DNA from 2 places in the Serratia sp. Ae19-1 genome. Region 1 is predicted to be linked to the other one. Evidence: riboswitches for the same ligand, from Rfam matches in the RefSeq annotation. Region 1 holds a riboswitch; the other holds the start of a gene.
The links. A riboswitch is a leader RNA that binds a small molecule or an ion and turns the genes downstream of it on or off. The one in region 1 is predicted to bind fluoride.

Region 1 (4,417 bases):
TGAAGCTCATTTTCGAAGCTCACCATTTCCCCCGCCAACGCTCTGTCTATCATCGGTTTCGCTATCTGATAAACGTTCTCCCCCATAAAATCGCGCACCGTCATCCCCCTGAGGCGACTCTCTTCCAGGCCAAACCAGGTTTTATAGGCGCTGTTGGCAAACAGGTAGCGTTCATTAGCGTCGATTTGGCTGATTAAGGCCGGCATGTTGTCAGTGATGGCGCGCAGGCGTTCCTTCTCCGTGCTGAGCTGGTATTCGGCAAGCACCCGAGTCTCAATCTCCTCGTTGAGCTTCTTGACCACGACGTTAAGCTCGCGCGTGCGAATTTCAACGCGTTGTTCCAGCTCGTGCTGTAGCGCAAACAGATCGGCCTCTGCCGCCTTGCGCTCGCTGATATCGACGATAACCGAGATGAAATGATCCGGTTTACCGTTCGGCAGCCGGTTTAACGCCACCGTCAGCTGCACCCAGACGATCGAACCATCGGCGCGAAAATAGCGTTTCTCCAGCGAATAGGTACTGATCTCGTTTCTCAGCAGCTGCTGCAGTTTTTCCAAGTCGGTATTGAGATCGAGCGGATAGGTAATGTCCTGAAAGGTGCGATCCATCAGTTCGCGCTCGGAATAGTGCAGCATTTCGCAGATGCGCGGATTGACCCGCAGCCAGTATCCCTGCAGCGAGACCAGCGCCATCCCCACCGCCGCCTGGGCGAAGGTCTGTTCGAACAAGGCTTCCGAGCGCTGCAAGTTTGACTTCAGGTTTTCGGTATAGACGTGGCGTTCAATGCTCTGCAGGTACTCCTCGACCACGGCGGCGAAATCGTGCAGGTCGGCCACCTGTTCCTGGGAAAACGGCTGCGGCTGGCTGTCGATAATGCACAGGGTACCGAGCGGCAAACCGTCGAGCGACAACAGCGGCTGCCCAACGTAAAAGCCGATTCGCGGCCCGCCGATCACCAGCGGGTTATCGAAAAATCGCGGATCGTTGGCGGTGTCGGGCACCACCAGCGCTTCACGTTGCAAGATGGCATGGCCGCAAAACGAGATATTGCGCGGCGTTTCCCGGGCATCCAGACCGTAGCGCGATAGAAACCATTGGCGATCCCGGTCGATCAGTGACACCAGCGCAATGGTGACGCCGAAATATTTCGCCGCCAGCCGTGTAATACGATCCAGTTTTTCCACCGAGTTCGAATCCAGCACGTTCAGCGAATTCAATACCGACAGGCGTTCGGCTTCGTTTTCGGGGAAGCAGGGTTCGAGCATGTTGTCTCCCATTGTGTCTCAGACAGTTCCGGCGCATTCGGCCGGCGTGAGTCAGTTCAGCGTATCCGCCGGTTAAGCGGTAAATATCCTTGTCCATCATGGACTCACTCAGTATCAATCCGATTGCGCATTCTCGCCAGCTTTGCCGGGCGTTGCGTTTGCCGCCGCGCTGCGCTACAGTCATTCGCAAGGTGATGGTGTTCCACCTTTCCCAACCGCCGGTTCGCTCGAACCGGATGATGACGCCTGATATACAACTTCGCTTTATTTTTTAGGCAGGTATGTCAGGAGTCGCTATGGATCAAATGTCATGTTTTACCCGTCTTCCCTCCCAGCCCGATGCCGTCGAGCGCGAGAGGCCCCTGTACGTTTTCGGCCATAAAAATCCCGACAGCGACAGCATCTGCAGCGCGCTGGTGGTCGCCGACTGGCTCAATCATCTCGGTAAGCCGGCCGTGGCTTTCCGCCTCGGCGAGCTGACGCCGGAAACTCGCTACATCCTGGCCGCCGCCGGCGTGCAAGCCCCCCCGCTGCTGCAAGACGATCTCCGCGATCGTCAAGTCTGGCTGGTCGATTTTACCGACGCCGAGCAAGGCCCGGCCTCATTGCCGCACAGCGACGTGGTCGGCGTTATCGATCATCACCGGCTGGGCACGTTGATCACCCGCAACCCGCCCGATGTCTGGATCCGCGCCGTCGGCTGCTGCGCCACCGTCATTCTGCAAATCCTGACGGTGGAAAGGCCGATGCCGCTTTCCGCCGCCCAGGCCACGCTGCTGCTGGGCGCTATCCTGAGCGATACCGTCGCGCTCAGCGCCCCGACCACCACCGAGCTGGATCGGTTGGCCGCCGAACGGTTAAGCGCAATTGCTCACGTCGACTATGATGCCTTCACCGCCGGCCTGATCGCCGCCAAGACCGACCTTTCGGGGCAATCCGCGCCGCAGTTGCTGCACCGTGACGCCAAGCATTACCGCATCCAGAGCGTCTCGCTGCTGCTGTCGCAGATCGAAGTGCGGGCAATGAGCGACATCGAGCCGCTGCTGCCCGCGCTGCAACAGGCGCTTGAACACGCGAAGCAGGAGGCCGGGCTGGAGATGGCCGCGCTGCTGGTTACCGACATCACGCTTGGCCGCTCCACCCTTTACTTTTCGTCGAACCGGGTGCTCGACGCCCGTCAGGTATCGCTGCCCGGCATGACGAGCCGGAAAAAAGAGGTTTTACCGTGGTTAACCCGCCAGATTGCTAACGCAGGGAGATAAGTCATGCCACTCTACCAACACGCTTTACTGCTGGTGCAGAACGAACGCGACGGCCGGCTGTTGTTGCGCCATGCCGAACGCCTCAATCAACAGATGAATACGCGCATTACCGTGGCGCACATCAGCGCCGACTACGCCGAACTGGATTACCTGAGCGATTCACTGACCAAAGATCGTCAGTCCAGCGAGGTGATCGCCGCCAAAGCCATGCTCAGCCGTCTGGTGGAGGACAGCGCAGTCCCGCTGGAGGTGCGATCGATCGTCAGCATCCATCGCTTCAAAGACGTCGAGGCTCTGATTGCACGTGAAGGCGTCGATCTGCTGCTGCTTGGCCACCAGAACCGTCCGTTTGGCGTCTATGCCTCCTTCGGCTTCGAGTTCATTAACCACTTGTCCATCGACGTGCTGATAAAACACGTTCCCACTCCCTAGAAACGAGGTGACTCCCCATGAGCTATGAGATTGAAAGCGTAACCGCCAGAGAGATCCTGGATTCGCGCGGCAACCCGACCGTCGAAGTCGAAATGAGCGCGGCAGGCGCCGTGGCACGGGCCTCGGTGCCTTCCGGGGCCAGCACCGGTTCGCGCGAAGCGGTGGAACATCGCGACGGCGATCCGCGCCGTTTCGGCGGCAAAGGCGTGCTGGAAGCGGTGCAAAGCGTCAAAACGGCGATCAATGAGGCGCTACGCGGGGTGGATGTGCGCCAACAACAGGAGATAGACCGCCGGCTGATCGCGCTGGACGGCAGCGAGAACAAAAGCCGCCTGGGCGCTAACGCCCTGCTCGGCGTTTCTCTGGCCGCCGCCCGCCTGGCGGCGCAGTTGTCGCAGCTGCCGCTGTATCGTTATCTGGGCGGCATCGGCGCCAACCTGCTGCCGGTACCCTGCATGAATATCATCAACGGCGGCGTGCATGCCCGCTGGCAAGGGGCGGATTTTCAGGAGTTTATGATAGCCCCCTTGGGCGCGCCGTCGCTGCGCGAGGCCGTGCGCTGGGGCAGCGAAGTCTATCAGACACTGCGCCAAATTCTATTGGACAAAGGCCTGTCGGTCGGCGTCGGTGACGAAGGCGGTTTCGCGCCGGCGGTCGCCTCTAACCGGCAACCGTTGGAGCTGATCGTGCAGGCGATAGAAAAAGCCGGTTACCGGCCGGGAGAAGATATCGCCATTTGCATGGATCCGGCCTCGAGTGAATTCTACGCCAACGGCAAATACCGTCTGCGCAGCGAGAACCTTGAGCTGGACGCCGCCCAAATGACGGCCTATTACCAACGGTTGGTGCAGGACTTCCCCATCGTGCTGATTGAAGACGGCTTGGCCGAGGACGATTGGGCCGGCTGGCGTCTGCTCAGCGACGCCCTGGGCGATCAGGTGGAGCTGGTCGGCGACGATCTGTTCGTCACCAACGTCAAATACATCCAGCGCGGGATTGATGAACGCCTGGCCAACGCGGCGCTGATCAAGCTGAACCAGATTGGCACGCTGAGCGAAACCTTCGCCGCCGTGCAGCTTTGCCAGGCGAACGGCTGGGGCACCTTTATCTCGCACCGCAGCGGCGAAACCGTCGACAGCTTTATCGCCGATATGACGGTCGCGATGCGAGCCGGCCATCTGAAAACCGGCGCGCCGAGCCGCGGCGAACGCATCGAAAAATACAATCAGCTGATGCGCATCGAAGATCAGCTTGGTGCCGCCGCCGAGTATGCCGGCCGATCGGCCTTCAAACGGCGTTAAGATTTGCAGGCCGGTAACGCGCCGGCCCGCTTTTCATCCTTTGCGCGGCACAGCCCGGCCACGCCGGACTGCAACAAGGTCAGCCGGGTCGCCAGCAACGCTTCTCGCTGCTCATTCAGCGTCGCCATCATCCGTTCGATTTCCGCCAAACGGGCAT
Region 2 (4,417 bases), on a different contig from region 1:
ATCCGTTTTTTTATTGTGCGCCATCAGACGGGATTAAACGTCTTTCTTTTCGACGCTCTGCTGAGCGGATTGGCTCTCGGCGGCGTTGTTGCCGGCGGCCGGCGGTGGCGTGCTGTCGTCGCCCACGGCTTTTTTAAAGCCTTTCAGCGCCGCGCCAAGATCGGCGCCGAGCGTGCGCAGTTTGCTGGTGCCAAACAGTAAAATCACCAACACCGCAATCACCAGAAGTTTGGTAATGCTGATACCTTCCATACTCACCTTCTTATCATAGAGCGCTGCGTGAACAGCGAGAAAAACTGACCTTGCCTGCGAATATTTAGCGACTTTCCCCCGGCTCGCACAACCGCAACATGTAACAGAGTGAGATCCATCGCAGGAATGCCACACGGCTTCACGGCGTGAATACCAGACTATTCTTAGTTTATCACCCGCATGATACGCTGCTGTGATACTCATCAGGGAGATGCCGGATGTATATTGCCCCACCCATTTTCGATGCCCGAAAATCCGGCCTCAGCTTCGCCAAACGCACCTATCTGCCCCGCGTGGCCGGTTTGGGACTTGGCTTTATCTGCGTCTGCGCCGCGCTCTACCCGCTGGCTCCGCCAACGGCAGTCTGGCTCTTGCTGGCCTTTCACGGCTTTCTCTGGCCGCATCTCGCCTACCGCCTGGCCTGCCGCGCCAAAGATCCGTTCAAAGCCGAAATTCGTAACCTGTTGATCGACTCCGCCTTCGGCGGCGTCTGGGCGGCGATGATGGCGTTCAATGCGCTGCCTGCGATTGTCATCCTGTCGATGATGAGCATGAACAACATCGCCTCGGCCGGCAAAACGCTGTTTGTGAAAGGATTGATGATTCAGCTGGCCGCCGCGGCGATCGCCGGCGCGCTGCTCGGTTTCCCGTTTCACCCGCAAAGCACCCCGCTGCAAATCTATCTGTGCCTGCCAATGATCTATCTGTATCCGACGCTGCTTGGATTGGTGACCTACCGCACCGCCAAGCGGCTGGCGGAAAAGAAACAGGAGCTGCAGCGCATCAGCACCCGCGATGGGCTGACCGGTTTGTACAATCGCCGCCACTGGGAGCATCTGCTGCATCGCCAGTTTGACAGCTGCCGCCGCTATCAGGACAGCGCCACGCTGATTCTGATGGACATCGATCGCTTCAAAACCATCAACGACACCTTCGGCCATGCGCTGGGGGACGAAGCCCTGGCGGCGCTGGCGGAAGAGCTGCTGATCGGCTTACGCAACGTGGATATCGTCGGGCGTTACGGCGGGGACGAATTTGGCGCGGTACTGCCGAACACCAACGCCGAACAGGCGACAACCGTCCTGCAGCGCATTCAGCAACGGCTGGACGCCGTCAGCTTCAAAGAGGCGCCGCAGCTACGGCTGCAGATCAGCGCAGGCATCGCCAACTACCACCCTGAGTTGGGCGGTTATCTGGACTGGCTGAAAGCCGCCGACGGCGCGCTCTACCGGGCGAAGCAAAACGGCCGCAACCGGCTGGAAACGGCGACGCCGACGGGTGGCTAGCTTACTGACTTAATAGCTTGGCAAAATACTTTGGCGCTTCGACAAAGCCTTCGCGCCGATAAAACGCATGGGCCCGCTCGCGGCGGCTGTGGCAATGAACTTCCAACCGATCGCAGCCGCGACGGTGCGCCAGCGCCTCGCCCTCCGCCAACAGCAACCGCCCTACGCCCGTGCCGCGCGCCCGATCGTCGACGCAAAAATAGCTGATGCGGGCAATATCGCCGGCCAACGCCAGCTGAGGCAGAAAATGCAGCGACAACACGCCCAGCACTTGCTCCTCCTCCACCGCCACCAGCAGCGCCTCATCCGGATGCGCCAACAGTTGCTGCATTCGCTGCGTCAGAAACGCCTCGGTGCCGGGATAATCCAGCGCCGTCATTAATTCGGCGATAGCATGTCGGTCGCTCAGACGCGCCGTTCTGATTTCCATCCGTTTTACCTCGCAGAGTGTCGATACTACAAAATAGGCGGCTTTAGGTGTAACATCCAACGGGTACGGCAAAAAAGGCCGTGCGGCACGCTGGAGATGACATTCCTCCCTAACCGCCTTCACAGGCTGATGATGTCTACGTAACCTCTCGGAGAGAGGCGAGTAGCGTTACGCCTGTCCCTTTCCGAGTCCCGTGAATTTCTCTGATTGAAAGGTAGTTGCCCCATGTTGAGCTCTTTACTGGCCGTATTTATCGGCGGCGGCGTCGGCAGCGTACTGCGCTGGGCGGTAAGCATGAAAATGAATCCGTTGAACGCCCACATTCCGCTCGGTACGCTGATGGTCAATCTGGTCGGCGGTTTTATCATCGGCCTGGCGATGGCGATTTTCACCCGCATGACGCACCTTGATCCCACCTGGAAATTGCTGATCACCACCGGGTTTTGCGGCGGCTTGACCACCTTCTCTACCTTTTCGCTGGAGGTGGTGTACCTGATGCAGGATGGCCGCTTCGGCTGGGCATTGGCCAATATGCTGCTCAATCTGGCCGGTTCGCTGGCGATGACGCTGCTGGCTTTCATGCTGGTCATGTGGGTCAACGGGCGCTAAGTCCTTAATGTTTCCTTAATCTTGCATGCGCATAATCTCATCCAGTACCCCTGACTGGATGAGAAACCGCTATGTTTAGCCTGCCGAAAACCGCCGCCGAAGCGATCGCCGTTGCGCTGTGCCTGCTGATCGTCGCCGCCTTTATCAAATCTTACCTGTTCGCTTAAACGCCTTTTCCCGCAGCACGCGTTCATCTTGCACCCTTCCCGTCGGTTGCACTACAATTGAGAATGAACGTTCACACCCAAAAATGTGAACCCGGCTCACGCGTAGCAAAGGATCGGGCAGATGCTCTCCCCCAACGACACTAAACAGGCCAAGGTGCAGGCGCGCCGCGATCAGATCGTCGAAGCGGCGAAAATCAGCTTCCGCCGCCACGGTTTCCACGCCGCCAGCATGGCGGAAATCGCCCAGGGCTCACAGCTCAGCGTCGGCCAAATCTATCGCTATTTCGCCAATAAAGACGCGATTATCGAGGAGATCGTCAACCGCATCATCGCCAACAAGATGCAGCGCTTGGAAAACCTTGGCGATCACATCAATCTGATCGCCGGCGTGCTGGCGGCGCGCACGCTGTTCCAGCAACCGGGCGAGAGCGAAACCGACCACATGCTGATGCTGGAAGTGACCGCCGAGGCCACGCGCAATCCGGTGGTGGCCAAAATGCTCAGCGACGCTGAAGCGCGGCTGTTTCGCCACGTGTGCCACAACCTGCAGCGGCTGTATCCCCATTTCAGCGCGGAAGAGATCGCCGCGCGGGTGGAGTTTATCGCCGTCATGAGCGAAGGCACCGGTTACCGGATCCTTACCACGCAAAAAGCCGATGCGTCCCTGCTGCGCGATCTGTATCAGCAGGCCATTTCTCATCTGTTCAGGAAATCCTAATCTCTCATGACCAAACACTTAGCCAGACAACGTCTGGTGTACGCCGTCGTGCTTGGCCTGTTGGCCGCGCTGGGGCCGCTGTGCACCGATCTCTACCTGCCCGCCCTGCCGGAGATGGCAGGCGAGCTGAATACCTCCACCGCCGCCGCGCAGCTCAGTCTGACCACCGGGCTGCTCGGTCTGGGCGTCGGCCAGCTGATTTTCGGCCCTTACAGCGACAAACTGGGCCGCATGCGCCCGCTGCTGCTGTCGCTGATCCTGCTGCTGGGCGCTTCGCTGTGGTGTGCGCTGGCGCCCACCATCGACCAGTTGCTGATCGCCCGTCTGCTGCAGGGCATCGCCGGCGCCGGTGGGGCGGTGATTTCCCGCGCCATCGCCCGCGATCTGTATGCCGGGCATGAGCTGACCCGCTTCTTCGCCTTGCTGATGCTGGTCAACGGCCTGGCGCCGATCGTCGCGCCGGTGCTGGGCGGCGTCATGCTGCAGGTGATGAACTGGCGCGGCATCTTCGGCGTGCTGGCGGCCATCGCGGTGCTGCTGTTCAGCCTGTCGGCGCTGAAGCTACGCGAATCCCTGCCGGTCGAGCGCCGCAGCCAGGGCGGCATCCTGGCGATGCTGATGTCGCTGGGCAGTCTGTTGACCCAGCGCTATTTCATGGGGCTGTGCCTGACGCAGGGCTTCGTGATGGCCGGCATGTTCGCCTATATCGGCGCCTCGCCTTTCGTCTTGCAGCAGATCTACGGCCTCAGCCCGCAGATGTTCAGCCTGTGCTTCGCCATTAACGGCGTCGGGCTGATCATTGCGGCGCAGCTGGCCAGCCGCCTCAGTTCTCGTTGGGGTGAGCGCCGGGTGTTGAAGAGCGGGCTGACGCTGGCAGCCGTCGCGTCGCTGTTGCTGCTGTTGGCCGCCGCGCTGCACGCGCCGCTGGTATTGCTGCTGGTGCCGCTGTTCTTCT

Region 2: linked by a shared signal. The riboswitch ahead of crcB (fluoride efflux transporter CrcB) and the one ahead of AAIE04_RS14385 (DHHA2 domain-containing protein) in region 1 are both predicted to bind fluoride.

The regions. Positions count from the first base shown of each region.
Region 1 is NZ_JBCHWD010000004.1:362,979-367,395, forward strand. It holds gene AAIE04_RS14380 (PAS domain S-box protein) at 1-1,265, opposite strand, end outside; fluoride riboswitch at 1,447-1,521, shown strand; gene AAIE04_RS14385 (DHHA2 domain-containing protein) at 1,562-2,527, shown strand; gene AAIE04_RS14390 (adenine nucleotide alpha hydrolase family protein) at 2,531-2,959, shown strand; gene eno (phosphopyruvate hydratase) at 2,977-4,260, shown strand; gene AAIE04_RS14400 (MerR family transcriptional regulator) at 4,257-4,417, opposite strand, start outside.
Region 2 is NZ_JBCHWD010000001.1:302,975-307,391, reverse strand. It holds gene tatA (Sec-independent protein translocase subunit TatA) at 34-252, opposite strand; gene AAIE04_RS01500 (diguanylate cyclase) at 471-1,538, shown strand; gene AAIE04_RS01495 (GNAT family N-acetyltransferase) at 1,540-1,968, opposite strand; fluoride riboswitch at 2,052-2,114, shown strand; gene crcB (fluoride efflux transporter CrcB) at 2,194-2,577, shown strand; gene AAIE04_RS01485 (TetR/AcrR family transcriptional regulator) at 2,866-3,462, shown strand; gene AAIE04_RS01480 (multidrug effflux MFS transporter) at 3,469-4,417, shown strand, end outside.